Parashewanella spongiae: one gene and its partner. The protein of the gene in region 1 interacts with the protein of each later gene in a pairwise test. Links are inferred from orthologs where the notes say so. Each region holds a gene or a part of one and is shown in the gene's direction. Other genes may lie near its edges.

The links.
Region 2: the proteins of E2I05_RS05810 (region 1) and def interact in binary tests that used the Escherichia coli proteins (3 or more experiments, as listed by UniProt). The link is inferred for Parashewanella spongiae from one-to-one orthologs.

The regions. Positions count from the first base shown.
Region 1 is NZ_CP037952.1:1,502,043-1,512,833, forward strand. The notes cover bases 4,768-7,657. They hold E2I05_RS05810 (aspartate-semialdehyde dehydrogenase), read left to right. Parts: upstream 4,768-5,649; coding sequence 5,650-6,666; downstream 6,667-7,657. Other genes in these bases: E2I05_RS05805 (4-phosphoerythronate dehydrogenase), read left to right, coding at 4,768-5,647; E2I05_RS05815 (FimV/HubP family polar landmark protein), read left to right, coding at 6,886-7,657. Outside these bases: E2I05_RS05775 (transposase), read left to right, coding at 279-551; E2I05_RS05780 (trans-sulfuration enzyme family protein), read left to right, coding at 710-1,888; E2I05_RS05785 (ComEA family DNA-binding protein), read left to right, coding at 1,975-2,289; E2I05_RS21965 (hypothetical protein), read left to right, coding at 2,844-3,011; E2I05_RS05795 (reverse transcriptase domain-containing protein), read left to right, coding at 3,059-3,652; E2I05_RS22455 (group II intron maturase-specific domain-containing protein), read left to right, coding at 3,775-3,942; E2I05_RS05800 (ComEA family DNA-binding protein), read left to right, coding at 4,241-4,429; more of E2I05_RS05805, read left to right, coding at 4,517-4,767; more of E2I05_RS05815, read left to right, coding at 7,658-9,501; E2I05_RS05820 (bactofilin family protein), read left to right, coding at 9,848-10,255; E2I05_RS05825 (DUF2982 domain-containing protein), read right to left, coding at 10,249-10,791.
Region 2 is NZ_CP037952.1:5,177,711-5,188,334, forward strand. What follows is about bases 3,602-6,324. They hold def (peptide deformylase), read left to right. Parts: upstream 3,602-4,568; coding sequence 4,569-5,081; downstream 5,082-6,324. Other genes in these bases: E2I05_RS20550 (LysM peptidoglycan-binding domain-containing protein), read right to left, coding at 3,602-4,376; fmt (methionyl-tRNA formyltransferase), read left to right, coding at 5,109-6,083; rsmB (16S rRNA (cytosine(967)-C(5))-methyltransferase RsmB), read left to right, coding at 6,084-6,324. Outside these bases: E2I05_RS20535 (hypothetical protein), read left to right, coding at 889-1,413; E2I05_RS20540 (DUF494 family protein), read right to left, coding at 1,682-2,155; DNA-processing protein DprA, read right to left, coding at 2,158-3,273; more of E2I05_RS20550, read right to left, coding at 3,270-3,601; more of rsmB, read left to right, coding at 6,325-7,367; Trk system potassium transporter TrkA, read left to right, coding at 7,420-8,829; E2I05_RS20575 (TrkH family potassium uptake protein), read left to right, coding at 8,984-10,426. UniProt on the Escherichia coli protein: Removes the formyl group from the N-terminal Met of newly synthesized proteins. Requires at least a dipeptide for an efficient rate of reaction. N-terminal L-methionine is a prerequisite for activity but the enzyme has broad specificity at other positions.

The DNA.
Region 1 (10,791 bases):
TTGAATAAAAGCTTGCGTGCGTAACATATTTTTTACATAAATAAAAATTTAATTTGAATATGAACTACTCCATTTTGTGATTTGAACGGTAAGTTAGTTCCTCAGCTTTTAACTGTTTATTTTAATAAGCAGTGCTCAAAGGATTGATAACAGTTTTTTTATTGAAAAATTAAAACCACGTCCTGTGGGCGTGGTAATCAGCGGCAGGCTATGCCTGTAGCATCTACCCATGTTAAGACTTTTCTCGTTGTCCCCACAACAGAGAAAGGATCTATAACATGAGTAGATTTGAAAAATTATCGCACGTTTTATGGCATTGCCAATATCACATTGTTTGGGTTCCCAAGTATCGATTTAGAATACTAAAGGGCAGAACAGCAATAAGGATATTTAAACAGTTCCCACATATACGGAAAAAGCCATATTGGGGCAATCATTTTTGGGCTAAAGGGTATTGTGTTGATACAGTAGGCATAGACGCAGAAATGATAAGAAAGTATGTCAAATATCAGGAAAAGCTTGAAAAGCGACAAGAAAGATTTGATTTTTAATTCGTAAGTATCGGGGACAACAGCTTGCCTTCTAAGAGGGCAAGCACCAGCCCCCTTATAGGGGGCAAAAAGCAAAGCCACCTTCTAAGAAGGTGGATTCTTTAACTCAGAAACCAAATGATTAAACCAATAATTTCTGAATGACTATTGGGGGAAGTATGCAATCAAAATGGAATATCGCAACAAAAGCAATCCACGCAGGACGTAATAAAACAACTCATGGCGATTTAGTCTCTCCATTACATCAAAGTGCGACATTTGCATTCGACTCAGTGGAACAAGGTGGGGCTCGATTCAGCGGTGATGAATCAGGTTATATTTATACTCGTTTAGGTAACCCTACCACGACAGAGTTAGAACTTAAAATGGCTGAGCTTGAAGGAGCTGAGTCAGCTGCTGCAACAGCATCTGGTATGGCTGCTGTTTCTGCTGCATTACTAGCAAACTTGCAAGTGGGCGATCACTTAATCGCTTCTCGCACAGTTTACGGATGCAGTTTTGCATTAATGACTCATCAGTTTGCAAGATTCGGTATTGAAGTGAGCTTAGTGGACTTCGCCGACATGAGAACTGTGGAAGCAGCCATTAGACCAAACACTAAAGTTGTGTATTGCGAAACGCCAGTTAATCCTCATCTTGAGGTTTTTGATTTAAAAGAGTTGACTAGAATTTCTCGAGAATATGAGCTTGTTTCTATCGTTGATAACACCTTTATGACTCCATTATTGCAACGCCCTCTAGATCTTGGCATTGATATGGTCATACACAGTGCGACAAAATATCTTAATGGCCATGGTGATGTAATAGCAGGGATTGTTTGTGGCAAAAATGAGATCATGAACAAGGTGAAGTATGAAATTTTAAAAGATATTGGTGGGGTGATTTCACCTCATGATGCGTGGTTAATTTTACGCGGTTTAAAAACGTTGGATGTAAGAATTCAACGTCATTGTGACAGTGCGGAAAAAGTGGCTGAATTCTTAGAAGGACACTCGAAAGTCGCTAAAGTTTATTATCCAGGCTTATTATCGCATCAAGGCTACCCGTTTCTTGGTAACCAAATGTCCCGTAGCGGCGGTGTCATTGCATTTGAATTGAATGACAATTTTGCAAATACGGTTAAGTTTGTTAATCAACTTGAACTATTTACCATTGCAGTAAGCTTAGGCGATGCTGAATCGCTGATTCAACATCCAGCCTCTATGACGCATTCTCCGTATACCACTGAGGCAAGATTAGAATCAGGTATTACCGATAACCTGATCCGTATATCCGTTGGACTTGAAGCGGTAGAAGATATTATTAACGATTTAAGAATTGGTTTGGAAAAGCTTTAAAAAACTGGTTGATTTTTACTCAGATCTAGGTAGTTTATGTTCTTGATACATAGTAAATCAATAGTTTTTTAACAAGGAGATAGCCGATGAAAGGATTTATTCAGGCTTCATTGATTGCGCTAGCTGTTTTATCTGCACCTGCTTATGCAGGAGATAAAGAAGCGAAACATGAAGCAAAAGCTGCAGTGTCTAAAAAGGCAGAAAAATTAGCCGTTATTAACATTAATACCGCTGATGTTAACCAACTTCAATTACTGAAAGGTATTGGAGCTTCTAAAGCTTTAGCTATTATTGAACACCGAGAGAAAAATGGTAAATTTAAGTCTTTCGATGATTTGCTTAAAGTCAAAGGCATAGGCAGTAAGTTTGTCGCTAAAAATAAATCTACGATAGCTTTTTAAATATAAGTACCTGTCGATAAGTTCTTTGATAATTATTGTGTTCAGGTTTAGTGCTATACAAGACGCAATGTAGGGCGCATAGCCGTAGCTATGTAACCGAAGTTGCAACACCGTAGAGTGCTGAAACTGGGCACTAGAAAATCTTAAGAAACTTATGGTCAGGTACTTATGTATCGTGTACAAGGCGGAAATATATTCCGCCTTTTTTGTTTCCCCAGCGAAGCTGGCAAACCCGAGAGGCAGAAAGAAGCCTGTATCACCCAGACTGAGGGGAAGATAATCCGAATGGCAAGGGCGTTGCGGGCTAACGGCAAGGTCTGAAGGAAGCCATAGGAAGTTAGAGGTACACAGCGAAAGCGAACCTGATTCGGCATGATAGGGAGGTAAGCGTGCGAAATAGCGCAACGTCATATACTCAGTCAGCTTTATCATGTGCTTGAGGGTGGGATTTCTAACAGGGAGCGAGTGCAGTAACTGGGGAAGCCTGACACCTTATCTGGGATAGTCCAGAAGCTTTTATACAAGAGGAAACTCAAGGTAGAAGTTGGTGCGAGGTGGCCGATGAGCCCGTAGTAGTGAGTAAAATCCAGCCGATGAAAGCCAGTAATGGTGTGGAGGGCAAAACTGGATTGACCAATGACGTAGTTTATTGGCGGCATCAACAGCCAAAAGCCAAAAGCCTTGATGTTGGCGAAGGGGTGAAGCTTAATTTAAGTTTGTGATGGACAGGATTTTTTTTTCACAGATACAGAAAATCACAAAAAGATGAGTGAGGCATTTCCGACCTTCAGCCGTCAAACGGGTAGAAATCTCGAAAGATGATGGTGGAGTGAGAAAGCTTGGGATACCAACAGTTCGAGACCGAATCGTACAACAATGCCTAAACGATATACTAAGTCCGATATTTGAAGAGCAGTTCCATCCATCAAGCTATGGATATCGACCACACAGAAGCGGCCATGATGCCATAAACAAAGCCACGATGTTTATCCGTCAATATGACTTAAAACATGTGGTGGATATGGATTTATCCAAATGTTTTGACTTACTCGACCAAGAGCTAATCTTAACGAGCATAAGCAGAAGGGTAAAAGATGGCAGTATCTTAAGGTTGATAAAACAGTTCCTTGAAAGCGGTGTTATCGTAGGAGGCAACTGGCAAGCAACAGTAACAGGAGGTCCACAAGGTGGCGTTATCAGTCCACTGATAGCGAATATCTACCTTGATGCCTTTGACCAAGAGATGAAACGTAGAAATCATCGATTGGTCAGATACGCAGATGATATCCTGATATTATGTCGCAGTCGCAAAGGTGCAGATAATGCACTGAAGCAAGCGACAAAGCTACTCGAAAAGACTTAAAGCTGACAGTAAATCGAAGTAAAACTCCTATCACGCATAGTGATGATGGGGTAAAGTTTCTCGGAGTAGAGATTGGCAGTAACTATACGACAATCCAAGCCAAGAAACTGAAAAGCTTCAAAGTGCAGCTTAAAGCTCTCACTAAACGCAACGGTGGTAAGCCATTACAACGGGTGATAAAAGAGTTAAACCCGAAACTAAGAGGTTTTAGCCAATATTTTCGAATAGCGAATGCGAGCATAGAGTTCAAGAAGCTAGCCGCATGGTTAAGGCTATACAATCTTGAATAAGTGCGAACGGGCTATGTGCTCAGTACAAAGTAATTGAATAAAATTAAGCAGGAGCCGTATACGAGACCCGTACGTACGGTTCTGTGAGAGGGATGGGGCACTAAGGGAACTAGCGATTTAGAAAGTACCAATCAATATTTTAAAATTTTTTTGTCATACCAGCAAAGGCTGATATCCAGTGACTTTTATAGAAAAGCTTAAAGGCACTAGACTCCAGCCTGCGCTGGAGTGACGAGGATTCATCGGTACACTTTCTTCCGCAGCGTCCCTAACGCCTCACCCTACTCGATGTGCTCAAGTGATTAATAACAATGCTGCAAATGTTATTCAGTTGCAAAGTTTGGTTGTGATTGATGCAGGAAAAGAGAATAACATTGTAATGCAGCGAAGTATTATTGGTCAATTAACTGCCTTGAGGCAACTTTCATCGGTAGAAGGAATAGATGGAAAGCTGTTGGAACTTAATTTACAGTATTTTTCACTGTAATCATTTTCAATTTATAGAGATGAAGCAATCATACTCACCTTACATTTCATGTTAAAATCTTCCTAATTGCTCTCAAAACACATTCAGATGAAAATATTAGCCGATGAAAACATGCCATATGCCGAAGACTTGTTTAGAGAATTCGGCGAAGTTGAGTTAGTTGATGGCCGCTCTATCACAGCGTCACAAACTGCAGATGCAGATATCTTATTGGTAAGATCTGTGACCAAAGTTAATCAACAATTATTAGCCAATAGCAACAAGCTAAAGTTTGTAGGCACTGCGACGATTGGAACCGATCATGTGGATATTGATTATCTCTTATCAAAAAATATCGCCTTTTCGAGTGCGCCAGGCTGTAATGCGATAGCCGTTGGTGAGTTCGCGTTTATTGCAATGTTAGAATTGGCCAAGCGGTTTTCTTCTCCATTAAAAGAGAAAACGGTAGGCATTGTGGGTGCGGGTAATACAGGGGCCGCCGTTGCTCGTTGCTTAACGGCTTATGGGGTTAAAGTTTTGTTGTGTGATCCGATAAAAGAAGCAGAAGGGGACTCTCGAAGTTTTTGCAGTCTGGATGACATACTAGCAAGGTGTGATGTGATCAGTTTACACGTGCCATTAACTCAAAATGGTGAGTTTAAAACTTGCTACTTATTTGATGAACTACGTTTAAATGCATTGAAAAAAAATGCTTGGCTATTAAATTGTTGTCGTGGAGAAGTTATCGATAACAATGCCTTGATAAAAGTTAAACAGACACGTCCTGATTTAAAATTGGTATTAGATGTATGGGAAGGCGAGCCATTTCCAATGTCAGAGCTTATCCCATTAGCTGAACTCGCCACGCCTCATATTGCAGGTTATAGCATGGAAGGCAAGGCTAGAGGTACCCTCATGCTATATCAAAAAGTGTGCGAGCTACTTAATAGACCATCGAGCAAGTCAATAACTTCATTATTACCAGAGTTTATGGTTTCAAATTTAACCGTTAATACATCAATTTCTGAAAGTGAATTATTACGCATAATTAGGCTGGTATATGATGTTCGAGATGATGATCAAAAGTTTCGCTCAATAGATTTTGTTAATGGTGGTTTTGATCAAATGAGAAAAAGTCATCGACATCGTCGAGAATTCAGTGCACTCATAATTGAAAGTTGTATACAATCTAATGTAAGTTGGATTAATGAATTAGGTTTTACAGGAGCAAAAGGTTAGCTATGTCACAACAATATAACGTTGTCGTACTTGGTGCGTCGGGGAATGTGGGTCAAACAATCATAGAAATTCTTGAAGAAAGAGAATTTCCAGTCGCAAATTTATACCCACTAGCTAGCCATAAAAGTGCCGGTGAAACATTAGAGTTTAATAATGACACTGTAACGATCATAGATGTTGAAACGTTTGATTGGTCTCAAGCTCAAATTGCGTTCTTTTCAGCTGGTGGAGACATTTCAGCAAAGTGGGCACCTATTGCCGCTGAAGCAGGGTGTGTTGTTATCGATAATACTTCACATTTTCGCTACGACATAGATGTGCCATTAGTCATTCCAGAGGTTAATCCAGAAGCCATCGCTGATTTCCGTAATCGTAATATTATTGCCAATCCAAATTGTTCAACAATTCAAATGTTGGTTGCGTTAAAACCAATTTATGATGCTTTTGGGATTGATCGTATAAATGTGGCTACTTACCAATCCGTATCAGGATCAGGAAAAAAAGCGATAGAAGAGCTCGCGCAACAATGTGCGAAACTCTTGCAAGGACTTCCGTCTGAGTCTGAAGTCTACTCAAAGCAAATTGCGTTTAATGTGCTTCCTCATATCGACGTATTTACAGAAAATGGCTTTACTAAAGAAGAAATGAAAATGGTGTGGGAAACTCAAAAAATATTGGGTGACACTAGTGTTACGGTAAATCCAACGGCTGTTCGTGTGCCTGTTTTTCACGGACATTCGGAAGCTATTCATCTAGAGACTCGTCAACCGGTTGAACCTGAAGATATTAAAGCCGTCTTGCATAATGCAGAGGGAATTGAACTTTTTGACAATGACGAAGATTACCCTACAGCAGTCACTGATGCAGCAGGAACGGATCCTGTTTACGTTGGGCGTATTCGTAATGATTTATCTCACCCTAACGGCATTAATATGTGGGTAGTGTCAGATAATATTCGCAAAGGCGCAGCCTTAAACAGTATTCAAATTGCTGAAATACTTATCAGAGATTATTATTAGTTTACAATTTACGCTCTATTGCAAATATATATGCGATATAAAGCTTGTCATTGGACAGGCTTTTTTTTGAGCCGAAAATAACAGTTTTTTACACTTGAATAAGTTTTGCTATATATAGCAGCATTATGCTTTCTAGTTTATAGTAAACTAAACAAATACAAACGCCTAGTAGAGTCAGCTTGCATTTATTGTGATGCAGCGCTAGAAAGGGAATGGTTAATGAATTTTCGCACGTCAAATATTATTGGTACTTTAGTTCTAGCATTTATAGCTTCCTTCGGTGGTTTTCAGTCTTTTCCAGTTAATTCTGAGACGTTAAAAATCACAGGCCCTGAGGGAGAAACGCATTCAGCTAATCGTCAATATGGTCCAACAACAAAGTCGGATACATTTTGGGGTATTGCACAGCGAGTTCGTCCAGAGAGAAGAGTCAGCGTTTACCAAGTTATGGCAGCGATATACGATGCTAACCCTCACGCATTTACGACCCCAAATTACAATAGCCTCGAAGTTGGAATGATTCTCCTCATTCCTCCTACAGACTCTATGTTGGCAATACCTAAAGACCTTGCAAAATATCGTGCGCAAAATAATGATCGCAACTGGCAAAAACGCAGTGTGAAAAACGAACTAGTACGCAAAGAAAGCAAGCAACAGGAACAAATAAATACTGAAATAAAAAAAGTTGAGCAAGAACCTAATAATCAGAAAAAAATTGATGAATTATTAGGCCTGTTGGAATTAGAAAAAAGTCAAACGATGACATTAACCGATGATCTTGGGCGTACTCAAGATGAATTAAGAACGGCTCAAGATGATTTGTTAACACTAAAAGCAAAGTTGAACGAATTGAATGATCGTATCGCCGCTTTGGATGATTCATTACTCGAAACACGCCAACAAAATGCCGCTTTAAAAGCAGAAAATAAAGCATTAGAAGATGCCGCAACGTTAAAGCAAATAGAAAAGCCAACAAATATATGGCGCTCGTTACTTGATAATCCGTTACTTCTTGTCTCTGCTGCGGTATTACCAGCTTTACTTCTGATTGGTTTGATTGTCTTATTCATCCGCCGTAGACAGAGTAACTCCCAAGAAAGTGCGTTGACAACAGAGTCAAAAGACACAGCTTCCGCTGATAATGATATTTTGCCACAAGATGTCGATCTAGAAGCTGAAACTGAATTAGAAGCTGTTGAAGATAACTTAGAAGAACTCGCCGTTTATTTGGATGAAGAATCTGAAAACTCGGAACCCGTAGTTGAATTAGACGATAGCATTGTTGAAGAAGTCGCTGAGAAGCATGATTCAGATGCGAATCTAGATGACCTGTGGTCAGAAGCGCTGGATGAACAAATTGAAGGTAAAGAAATTAGTTCAGATGTTGAAGAGTTGCTTAATAAACTTGATGACATGGGAGAAGACGTTGAACCCAATGAGTCTCAAGTAGAAAAAGAGTTAAGTGATTCAGAAAATATCGATGCAATGCCTGAAAATCAAGATATTGATGATGTTGCAGAAGAGACTGAACCTGTAAATGATACAAGCTCAACAGACGACATAGATCTTGAAACAATGTTGGATGATGCAGAGAGTGAAGGTGCAGCAGCTCCCGAAAAAGAAGAATTAGAAAATTTAGATGATGATGAATTATTGAAATCATTTTCGATAGACACACTTGATAATGACGATAGCGACGTCGTTAATACAGACAATAACATTGATATAGACTTGAACGATTCTATTGATTTTGATATTGAGCCAGAAGTCGATGAAAGCACAACTGAAGTAACAGAAACAGAAGTTGAAGCTTCATTAGAAAATGTGGATAACAGTATCGAATTTGATTTGCCCGTTGAAAATAACGAAGAAATGATGGAAGAAGTGAGTAATGCTGCTTCTGAACCTGTTACAGCCAATCTAAATAGTGATCTTTTGGAAGAAGAATCTTCATCAGATGATTTGGACGTCATGCTTGATCCCATTGAGCCAGATGAATCAAAAGAAGAAGTAGAGCAACAAGGACAAATAGCTCAGGCCGCAGCCAAAGAGCTAACAAACGAATTTGGTGAAGAACTTGATGAGCTAGATGCGCTAATGGCTGAATTTGGCGTTTCTCCAGAGGCTGAAGAACAAACTGAAAACCAAACCGAGGCAGCTACTGTTTCAGCTGAAAAAGAACCTGAAATTGCAGCGGAGACTATTTCTAAAAATAAAGTTGAACCAGATATTATAGAAGCAGAGCCTTTTAGTTCAGAAGATGAAACGAGCTTAGAAGATAATGTAGATGATTTAAGTGAATTTGAGTCAACTATCCAAGATCCGATTACTGATGATGAATTACTGGCTTCTTTTGCAAAGATTGATAGTGAGATAGAAGAAACAGAAACCATGCTTGAAAATGACTTTTCATTTGAAGGTGATAATATGACTGTTAATGAAGCATTAGCGGTTTTAGAGGATGAAACACCTGAAAAAGAGGAATCGTCTTCAGTAACTGACAGTGACCTTAGTCAATTTCAAAAAGAGAATGGTTTTATCGATATTGATAAATTGTTAAATGAAGCGACCGAATCTTCCGATGAGATTGATCAATATAAAGAGATTAATGTTGATTTAGGTGTTGGTGACGAAAATGAAAACCTACTCGAAAATGCCTCAATGATTGATGTTGACGACGCAGAGAACACGGTAAATGCAAAGCTTGATTTAGCTCGCGCTTATATCGAAATTGACGATAATTCCAGTGCAAAAGCCTTACTTGGAGAAATACAAATAGAAGGTAATGAAAGACAAAAAAAAGAAGCGATGAATTTATTGGATAGCATCGAATAAATCATAACTGTTAAAAGCTTTAATGAGTTGAACGGTGACACAATTGAGTGCTGCCGTTTTTGTTGATAAATTGAACCGTTACTTAACAAGTGAACGTTAGATCTGACAAGAGCAAATAATTAGGATAAAACGTTAAGAACTTCGAATTTCGGTCGTTTAAGTTAGAAATCTTTCGGAGTAAGTAGAAAGCGCAAATTAAATTGTTCGAGAAGCAGATAGTTAGTAACCCTGACTTGTTCTTGAGCTTGATTAAACCTATAGGATTTAAGGGTAATAAACTGGTATTTGAAGAATTGTTAATATCAAGATATTATTCGAGCAATCTATCAACAAAAGAGCCTTTAGAATGTTTGGAAAAAAACACACATCTGCTGAGTTAACATATATAGCCCCAGGCACAAAAGTGACTGGAGAAACTGTTTTTGCTGGTGATGCGTTGATAGGTGGTCGTTTAATCGGAACCATTACTTCAAAATGCAAAATCATCATAGAAGAAGATGGGCGAGTTGACGGTGAAGTTGATTGTGTTGAAGTTTTTATCTCTGGCCATTTCAATGGCAAATTACATTGTGACAAGCTGACCATAACCAATTCAGGTATTTTTGAAGGCGAAGTTAGCAGTGCAAGTATCGAAATATCAGAAGGTGGTCAATTCATAGGTACTCGATTAACCGCTAAAACGGTCGAAAAAAAGAAAGCAAAATTTGTTGTTGAGCCTGACACAAAAGCAGCACCTATCGAAGCAGCTCAATAAGTTACATTACCTTTATCATGATTTTCTTTAGTTTCCCGTAGTAGCTTGAGAAAATCATTGATGTCTCTATCAAAGCTATCTGCAGGAATGTATAAATGATAGCCAAGAAACCGCTCTAACATTAAGCTCCGACGACCAAACATCGCAAGAACCCCTCTGTATCGTTCATCATTTACCGTTAAAGGCAGAAATTCATGGTTTAAATATGCTTCAAGAGCATGCTCATCTTCTGTTTGCGCACTCGCTGTTATCATTAACGATCTCTGCTCAGTCAATAGTCCGGTAGCCAGTCTTGGTGAGATAGAATCTAAAATTGGATTGATGCGTTTTAATTTTACCCCAATATATGGCAGCTCAATCATTTCTAAACCATTGGCTACTCTGAGTACATCAATACGTTGAATATTTTTCCAATCAATGTCTACCAGACCTCGACGATGAAAGTAAGTGAAACCATTAGTTGAAAGCGTAAAGCTAATTGAAGGCTCAAGGAGTTGCGCTGCACCTAAGATTAATGAAACAGCTCCTAGGGTGAA
Region 2 (10,624 bases), 3.7 Mb from region 1 along the record:
TAGTTTATTCTACTTGCAAAAGTTACAACGCAGATAGCAGTCATTTTAGCAAGTTTGTGAGCGTAGAGCACTTCACTCATTGGGTGAAAGCAATTAAAGTCATCTTATTGCTCAAACAGTTACTCATATACTCAGCGTTCAGCTGATATTTTTAGGATCATCATATCTGACAGTTGATAATGCCACCCTTCACTTTCACTACTGATAGTATCAAAACCTGCAACACTCATTAAATAATCGATTTGGCTTGAATCAAGATAACCATAATTTCCCCTAGCCTATTGTGTAACAGTAGGCTCCAAAGCCAAATGTAGCAATGACATCATTTACTCCCCACACTGATTACTGTTATACCAATTACAGCAATTAACTTCCCATTCAGCAAGAGCTAAAGGGTTTCAGTACAAGGCGCAAGTTTGAGGTACTATATTCCCTACGGCCGCCATACAAAGCTAGCGTTCAACGCACTTCGCGCTTTTGTCGGGATAATTCAAAAACTTGCAACGCAGTAATGGAATCCTTTAGCCTTGCCATTCGGGAGCTTGTATGTGTCCAAATTACTACGCAAAATTGTCTTAAAGTAGCAATGTAATAACGACAGGTTTGTATGTCCGTAGTAACTATGTCTTCATCAATTTCACTTGTACTTTGAACACATACATAGCTCTGAGTTGGGTATTTAATTACTGTAATTGGTATTAGTTATATATATACGGCAAATATTCTTTATAAAAAGTTCATCAGTGAACTACGATGATGTTGCTAAATTTTGCCGTTCATTCATATAAAAATAAATTCAGTAATAATTAAATTTTAATTTAACTCTGATCCAATTGATAAATGAGCTGCGGGATTTTTTTATCCACTAATTGTTTGAACGGAGGATTTATGCAGTATAAAAAATTCAGCCTGGTCACTATTGCTGTCGCAGGTTTTTTATTAGCGCCTATGTCAGGGTTTGCTACAGCTCTCGATAATTCTACTGATCAATTTCAGCCCTTTAATCCTGGTGACAGCAGTGACGACCCATTACCTTTACAACTGAATCAGCCTAAAAGAAATATTAGTAACCCTTCAGGACACTCTCTTTACTTTAAATTTATAATTCCCGCCAATGAGGACGGTATCACCAATGGCTATGTGCTTTTTGCCTTACGACAAAATGTTTTTGGTGATGCCCAACTGTTTCTAAAAGAAGGCTCAGTTCCTAGTGAAACTGATTTTGATTGTAAAGGGAGAGTATTTGAAGATAGTTGGCAATACAAATCGCAGATTTGCGAATTTCATAATCAAGAAGGTGGCACTTACTGGGGATTAATTCACGCTGAGACCGATTATTCAAAAGGTTCTCTTTCTGCACAAACCATCATGGATTTTTCCCCTTTTAGTTTAAGAAAAACCACTGATAACTAATTAGTAAATAGACTGTCAAATCGAAGCAATGAATCACCTCGCTCCAGTGAAGGCGAGAAACGAAGTAACGACAAATTTGTATATCGGTAGTCTAGCGCCTTTTTATTGCTTAGTGAAAGTCGCTGGACACTATCCTACGCTGGTTGACAAAACACAAACCTTTTCTGTCAATTCGCCCAAAGGGGCGGGGAACTAAACCCGAAGTGATTACATATCAAGAAAGGAAGCCTTACGCTTCCTTTCTTATCCCGATTGCTCTATATCAACCTTATGAATGCAACCGTCCATCTGGTTGCTCAAACACTAGGTCTTCCATCTGCTCGTACGCAGATTTATGTCCCGGTGCATTAAACAATACCATCAGAATCACCCACTTAAGATCATCGAGTCCCAAACAACTATCATCCAACTCCATTACTCGGTCTATGACTATTTCTCTTGTTTCGACACTGAGCACTTTAATTTGCTCAAGAAACAATAAGAAACCTCGACTTTCAACATCCAGCTTGTCCATTTCCTTTTCAGTATAGATACGGAAAGAATGCTGATTATGATCACGAAGATACGGTACATCTTTATCTTGTAATTCACCCAGTCGTTCTAACCAATTTAACGCTTTGATTATTTCCGACTGATGGAAACCAGCACGAGTCAGCTCCTTAGTAAGATCGCCTTCATCAACGAGAAGCTCGGTCTCACCATGAACATAGTTTTCAAATAAATACATGAGGATATCAAACATGACTAACTCCTCTTAAGTCTGACGTAACCACCAGCAACTGAAGCAATTGAACCTTGTAATTCCAGCTCAAGTAACTGCTCCAACACCTGATCGATCGTATTTCCACTATGCTCGACTATGGCATCAATTGCCGTAGCCTCATAGCCTACACTAGCCAAGAGTGACGCAAATGGCAAATCACATTCTTGAGGTTCTTTGATATGGTGCTGCTTTTTCACTTCTTCAAGGTGATGATCAAAAATTAATGGAAGTTCTTCTAAAATATCTTCCACACAATCGACCAACTTCGCGCCTTGCTTAATGAGATCATGACATCCCTGACTTTGACTGCTCAATGTGCTGCCCGGTACCGCAAACACATCTCGGTTTTGCTCCATCGCTAATCGTGCTGTAATTAATGATCCACTTCGCCTACTTGCTTCAATGACCAAAGTCCCTAAACTTAGACCGCTGATAATGCGATTTCGTTTCGGAAAATTTCCTGCAAAAGGGCCAACATTCGGCCAGAATTCACTAACGACACAACCGGATTGTTGGATGTCTTGATATAAGGTGTTGTGCCGCTTAGGATAAACAATATCAACGCCTGTACCAGTAACCGCAATGGTTTTATTTCCTGATACACTGCGCGCGGCTAATGCGCCACTATGAGCCGCACCATCTATCCCTGCGGCCATACCGCTGCACACAATTACCCCATTTTCGACTAAGGATTGTGAAAGCTGATAACTGAGTTTTAGACCCGCTGGAGTTGCCGCGCGGCTACCAACGACAGCTAATGCAGGTAACATTAACGTATCGAGATTCCCTTTTACGAATAATAACGATGGTGGATCGGTGATTTGTTTGAGTAAGGGAGGATAAGTTGGATCGTCAATAGTTAGAATGACATGCTGTGGATCTGACTCAAGCCACGATAACGCTATATCAACTTTTTGAGGGTTAAGGCTGATTTTTTCAATCATTTGTGCCGATAACGGCAAATCTTCAGGACGACTCTCCAGCGCATGTCGAAGCTCTTGCAACGACATGCGTTGTAATAATTGTTGAATTCGAACCGGCCCAAGTCCAGATACAGCACAAACAACTAACCAATCAGCAAGTGATTGTTGGCTCACTCAATTTCTAATACCAATGAATCAGGAATCACTAACTTATCGCCAACTCGAACAGGACGTTCATTCAACATGATGAGCCCCATACTTTGATGATTAAAGGTTTTGAACACCAATATATTACCGCGATAAATATCTGGCATTTTCACTTGCCTATCGGCAAAGGTACTGCCTATCAGTTTGTCATACAAGCTGCGATCACTGGCTTGTACTGGCTTACCATCATTGTCGATAGCTATTTCTTCGCCATCGAGATAAAGCTCAAGTACTTGTCCCGCCTTCACACCAGCTTTGCTACCACGATCGAAATAGATCACATCTAAATGACCCGCTTCACGTTTTCCATCGGCAATGGCTAATACATGAGCCGGCTGTGATAACGTCGCAGCCGTTGGCATATAAAACGCTGACATTAACGCTTCATCTTCAATAGCCAGTACTTTATAACCAGCTTTCGTTTCACGTAAATTGCTGAGTAGCTCAACTTTTGAGACGTCACCACTTTCTACAACACGGCCGCTTGAAGCTAAAATCAGCTCACGATCATGACCTTCAATCTCTTCATCATCGATGTGAAAGATACGACCTTCTTCATACATCCCCAGTTTCTGCCCCATGGGTAATCGGGCATCAACGTATATGATATCGCCTGTTGTATGATGTCGAGATTCCCTTTCTCCGCCCATCACTTGAGGTTGTTGCTCAAGCCATAATTCATTTTCGACCCGATTTTGTAAAATGTAGGATTGGATAGAAGCCAAATCCACCATAGGTATCGCTGAATTTTTATTAATAACTCTTCCTTGAGGACTTCGACGCACCAATGGTTTTTTCACTAATCGAGGTTGGCCATTAATGAATACTAACGTCAGCATGTCACCGGGATAAATTAGATGTGGATTGGCGATTTGAGGGTTTGCTCCCCATAACCTTGGCCATTTCCATGGATCATCTAAAAAGTAAGCAGAAATATCCCACAGGGTGTCGCCTTTTTTAACTTCATAAGACTGGGGATGCCCTTCTTTCAGAGCTAAAGTATCAGCGAAAACACTGGTACTCAGCATCATTAAGATTAAATAAGTTAAACGTTTCATTAAACTGTCCATGTTGTCATTGCTCTTTGTATCAGCTTTTGCTGTCATTGGTTGCGACAAAAGATTAAAATTAAACTATCAATGTGACAATTTTTAACCTAAACATCAGTATAACGAACTGATTGTGATTTAACACACTTAGATTCAACAAACTGATTTTGATTTAATAAACTGATTTTGATTTAACAAACTTAGAGTAACTTTATGGCAATTTTAACCGTTTTACGTTTTCCAGATGAACGCTTGCGCACCGTAGCTCAACCTATCACTGATTTTGATGATGCACTGCAAACACAGATTGATGATATGTTCGAAACCATGTATCAAGAAAAAGGCATTGGTCTGGCCGCAACACAAGTCAATTTTCACAAACAACTTATTGTGATGGATTTGCAAGATGACGTAGAACGCCCAACTGTATTCATTAATCCAACAATTGTCACCAGCAGTGGCCACTTTGAAAACGAAGAAGGCTGCTTGTCGGTTCCAGGCATTTATGCCAAAGTGGAACGCGCTGAAAATGTCACCCTTAAAGCATTAGATCGTCATGGCAAAGAGTTTACCGTTGATGCTGACGAACTGTTTGCGATTTGCATTCAACATGAAATGGATCACTTAATTGGTAAATTATTTGTTGATTACTTGTCACCACTCAAGCGTGATCGTATAAAGAAAAAACTCGAAAAAGAAGCTCGTCAGGCTGCTAAAGAAGCTTAATTGTCGCCAGTATTCATAGGTACCATGTTGAAACTATTAAAGATTATATTTGCCGGTACTCCGGATTTCGCCGCTCGCCACCTTCAAGCTCTGTTGAACTCACATCATCAAGTGGTTGGGGTTTATAGCCAGCCTGATCGCCCAGCTGGTCGAGGGAAAAAACTCCAAGCCAGCCCAGTGAAACAGCTTGCCGTGCAACATGATATTGCCGTATTCCAGCCCGCCAGTTTGAAAAAAGAAGAAGCTCAGCAAGAGTTAGCACAATTAGATGCTGATCTTATGGTTGTGGTCGCTTATGGGTTAATTTTACCTCAAATCGTACTGGACACACCTAAATTGGGCTGCATTAATGTTCATGGTTCGATTTTACCTCGCTGGCGAGGTGCGGCTCCGATTCAACGTGCAATTTGGGCCGGAGATGCCGCCACAGGTGTGACCATCATGCAAATGGATTTAGGACTAGATACCGGTGACATGTTGCTGAAAACTCATCTTGAAATCCAACCTGAAGATACGTCAGCCAGCTTATATGAAAAACTGGCAGAGCAAGGTCCTGACGCGTTAATTGAAGCTGTCGACGGTTTATCAGCCGGTACACTAACCGCCGAGAAGCAAGATGACACATTAGCCAATTACGCGGCCAAGCTTTCTAAAGAAGAAGCCGAAATCGATTGGAATAAGAGCGCCAAGCAATTATGGCAAGAAGTGCGCGCCTTTAATCCTTGGCCAATCAGTCATTTTAAACACCAGCAACAAACCATTAAAATCTGGCAAGCTGAAGTATTGTCGACAAGGGTAGAGCAAACTCCCGGCACCATTATTTCTGCCAATAAAAACGGCATTGACGTGGCAACCAGTGACGGAGTAATTCGACTTTTATCTTTGCAACTACCCGGTAAAAAACCTTTTTCTTGCGCTGACATGCTCAATGGTCGTGCCGACTGGTTTATTCCCGGTACTTTACTACAAAGTAAATTAGCAAGCCCAGATGAGACCGCATAAATGAATGTCAGAGCCTTAGCGGCTAAAGCCGTTTTTTCCGTACTTGAGCAAGGTATTTCGTTATCTGTCGCATTGCCAAAACAGCAACAACACTTGACCAGCGCCAAAGACAAAGCTCTATTGGCCGAGCTTTGTTATGGCATCATGCGCCGTTTGGTACAAATTGATAAACGTGTCAGTGATTGCTTAAGTAAACCGTTTAAAGGCAAGCTACGCATCATTCACCAAGTGCTATTAGTTGGGTGCTATCAACTGTATTTTACTCGAATTCCTGCTCATGCTGTGATTGCTGAAACCGCTGAAGCGTGCCGCCAACTTAAATTTGAAGGCATGGTAAAAGTTGTGAACGGTGTATTGCGTAATATTCAACGCGCCCAAACCGACTTAAGTTGCGAAAACCCAGTACTTGAATTCAATACGCCAAAATGGCTCATCAAACGCCTGCAAGATGCCTATCCAGAACATTGGCAACAAGTGATTGAAAACAGTCACCAGCGCCCTCCTATGTGGCTGCGCAACAACGCCTTGGCCCAAAGCCGTAAACAATATTTATCTGAGTTACATGGAATTGACATTGAAGCGACGGCTGGAGCCAGCAGCGACTCAATTTTATTGGCTAAAGCTAAAGATGTTTCCCAACTGCCTGGTTTTGATAATGGCGCCGTATCTGTGCAAGATGCTGCGGCTCAATGGGCTGCACACTTGCTAGCACCACAAAATGGTGAATTGATCCTCGATGCTTGTGCCGCTCCTGGAGGTAAAAGCTGTCATATTCTTGAAGTTGCACCACAAGCTCACCTTGTCGCTGTTGATTTTGATGCCAAACGATTAGAGCGAGTAGAACAAAATTTACAGCGTTTAAACCATAGCGCGCAAGTTGTGCACGGTGATGCAGCAAATATTGACTCATGGTGGCAAGGCAAGCAATTTGATCGCATACTGCTTGATGCTCCTTGCTCGGCAACCGGAGTGATCCGCAGGCATCCTGACATTAAGTGGTTAAGAAAGTCGAAAGACATTGATGAATTAGCTGAACTACAAAGACAAATTCTCGATCACTGCTGGCAATGGTTAACACCGGGAGGTACGCTATTGTATGCGACTTGCTCTATCTTACCTGACGAAAATCAACGACAGATAGAAGCATTTTTAGCACGAACCGACAACGCTGTGCTTGAGCCCATTGACCAACAACCTGACAGCAATAGCATCGGTTGGCAGATCACGCCAGATCAAGACGATATGGATGGCTTTTATTACGCTAAGTTACATAAAAAACGATAAAGATCAAATAATAAGGATAAGGGCAAAGGATGTTGCTCTAACAAGGTAGGCAATGAAAATTATCATATTGGGTGCAGGCCAAGTTGGCGGTACGCTGGCTGAAAACCTCGTCGGTGAAAATAATGACATTACATTAATCGATAATGACAAAGTAAGACTTCGTTCCTTACAGGATAAATTCGATTTACGTGTGGTTATTGGACATGGTGCGCATCCCGATGTGCTAAAACAAGCTGGCGCTGAAGACGCTGACATGCTGATTGCGGTTACCAACAGTGATGAATGCAATATGTCCGCCTGTCAAATTGCTTATACACTTTATGGCACCCCTACAAAAATTGCTCGAATACGATCTGAGCAATATCTAAACCTTAAAAACAAGTTGTTTATCAACAGTGAGCTCAAAAGCTCTGACAATCGCCTTCGCGGTGGCTTTGTGATTGATGAGCTCATTGCACCTGAGCAGTTAGTCACGTCATACATTCACCGGTTGGTTGAGTATCCCGGCGCTTTGCAAGTGCTGGAATTTGCAGAAGGACGATTAAGCCTAGTGGCCATTAAAGCCTATTACGGCGGTCCATTAGTAGGCAATGCCTTAGCTGCATTACGTGAACATATGCCCAATATCGACACGCGTGTGGCGGCTATTTTCAGGCAAGGCCGTGCCATTATGCCTCAAGGTACCACCATCATCGAAGCCGATGATGAAGTGTTCTTTGTCGCTGATAGTCGTCATGTGCGCGCGGTAATGAGTGAAATGCAAAAACTGGACAACTCATATCGCAATATCATGATTGCTGGCGGTGGAAACATCGGGTTGGGCTTAGCTAAAAAATTGGAACCCAATCATTCTGTCAAACTGTTAGAAGCAAAACCCGAGCGAGCCGAAGCGCTTTCTGAGCGATTAGAAAACACGACTGTTTTTTGTGGTGATGCCGCAGATCAAGAGTTACTACAAGAAGAGCATATCGATCAAACCGATGTATTTATCGCCGTCACCAATGATGATGAAGCCAACATCATGTCAGCACTATTAGCCAAGCGCATGGGTGCTAAAAAAGTCATGGTATTAATCCAACGCGAGGCTTATGTCGACATCGTTCAAGAAGCCAGTATCGACATTGCCATTTCTCCACAACAGGCGACCATTTCAGCTTTACTGACTCATATTCGCCAAGGGGATATTTGTAACGTTTACTCACTACGTCGAGGCGCGGCTGAAGCTATCGAAGCCATTGCTCATGGCGATCCGAGCACGTCTAAAGTGGTCGGTAAGCGAATTTGTGATATCAAACTTCCGCCGAGCACAACCATTGGTGCCATTGTTCGCGAGCAGGAAGTACTGATGGCTCATGATAAAACCATTATTGAACAAGGCGATCATGTCATTCTATTCTTAGTGAACAAGAAATTCATTGGCGAAGTCGAAAAACTGTTCCAACCCAGTGCATTTTTCTTTTAACGCAGAAAGTGATGTATTCAACAGTATTTCATCGTCCAATAATCTAAAGTAAAACTTGTCAATTGCCACTTTTATACTTAACTAAATTGTGTAGAAGTGGTAGTCCTGTTTCCTTTGTGTATAACCATCCGTACGTTAGGAAGGTTTCTTATCCATGATTAATGTTCGTCCTGTTATTTTTACTCTTGGCACATTCTTATCCATGATGGCTGGATTTATGCTGATCCCTCTAGGCTTCGCATTGGTTTATGGTGAAGACACCAGCCTCGCTTTCCTCATCTCGGCGGTTATTACGGGACTTTTTGCCAGTTTTTGTCTACATCAGGGTCACCAATCGTCACTCAATCTGAATATCCGTGAGATGTTTTTGCTGACAAGCTTTACTTGGTTTGTTGTCAGCTTATTTGCCGCCTTTCCCTTTACCTTTTATCACGGTATTGGCTATAGCGATGCCTTTTTTGAGACCATGTCAGGGATCACTACTACAGGCTCTACCGTACTGTCTGGGTTAGATGAGATGGATCACAGCATTTTGATCTGGCGCTCATTATTGCAATGGCTTGGGGGTATTGGTTTTATTGTCATGGCCGTCGCGATATTACCATTTCTCAATGTCGGTGGTATGCGTTTATTTCGAACTGAATCGTCGGATTGGAGTGACAAAGCCATTCCTCGTACGCAAAACATGGCGAAAAACTTGTTTTTCATTTATATCCTGCTCACTATCGCCTGTACTGTCGCCTATCATCAAGCTTACATGAACTGGTTTGATGCCATTAACCACGCCATGACCACAATTTCAACAGGCGGCTATTCAACCTCTGATAAGTCGATGGCCGGATTTTCTAATCTCGCACACTGGGTCGCTGTCGTGTTTATGACCGCAGGCGGGTTACCGCTTATTTTGTTTGTACAATGCATCAGCCAAAGCAGCTTTAAAGTTTGGAATGATGCCCAAGTTAAAGGCTTTCTAAAATTTATATTTCTCGTGTCAGTAAGTTTAGCGCTATGGTTTTGGTACACACACGATATATTACCAATTGACGCCTTAAGACTGGCGAGTTTTAACGTGATTTCAGTCGTTACCACCACAGGTTATGGCCTTACTGATTACGGTGCTTGGGGCGGCTTAGCCAATATCGCTTTTTTGTTTTTGATGTTTGTAGGCAGTTGCTCAGGCTCCACCTCAGGAGGAATTAAAATTTTTCGCTTTCAAATTGCAATGGCCATCACCCGCGAACAACTCAAATTACAGATCCATCCCAATGGCATATTTTCAGAACGTTACAACAATCGGATCATTTCTGACGATATTGTCCGCTCCCTAGTGACCTTTATTCTTCTCTACATCGCAGTTATCGTGCTGCTGTCAGTTGTATTAGTACTAACAGGATTAGATTCTCAGACCAGTTTTACAGGTGCCATTACAGCGGTAAGTAACGTTGGACCGGGGCTCGGTCCAGTAGTCGGACCTTCTGGTAACTTTTCTGGCTTATCGGACATCGCCAAGTGGGCGATGGCTATCGGTATGTTACTTGGACGATTAGAAATCTTGACCGTTGCAGTATTACTCCACCCTAAATTTTGGAAGTATTAGAGGAAAGTAAATTACTTACCTTGAATGTACTAAGTGTTGGAGCTTAATACAAAACATTAACCTAGGGGCTGTTTATCTTTCACGATTAAATTTTGTGCTATTTAAGCGTTTATGTAGAGTAGGCTACTGGCTTCGCTATCGCTTATCCAGCAGCCCCTCTTCGATTCCGTGCATGAGGTTTTCCCTCACACGGCTCTG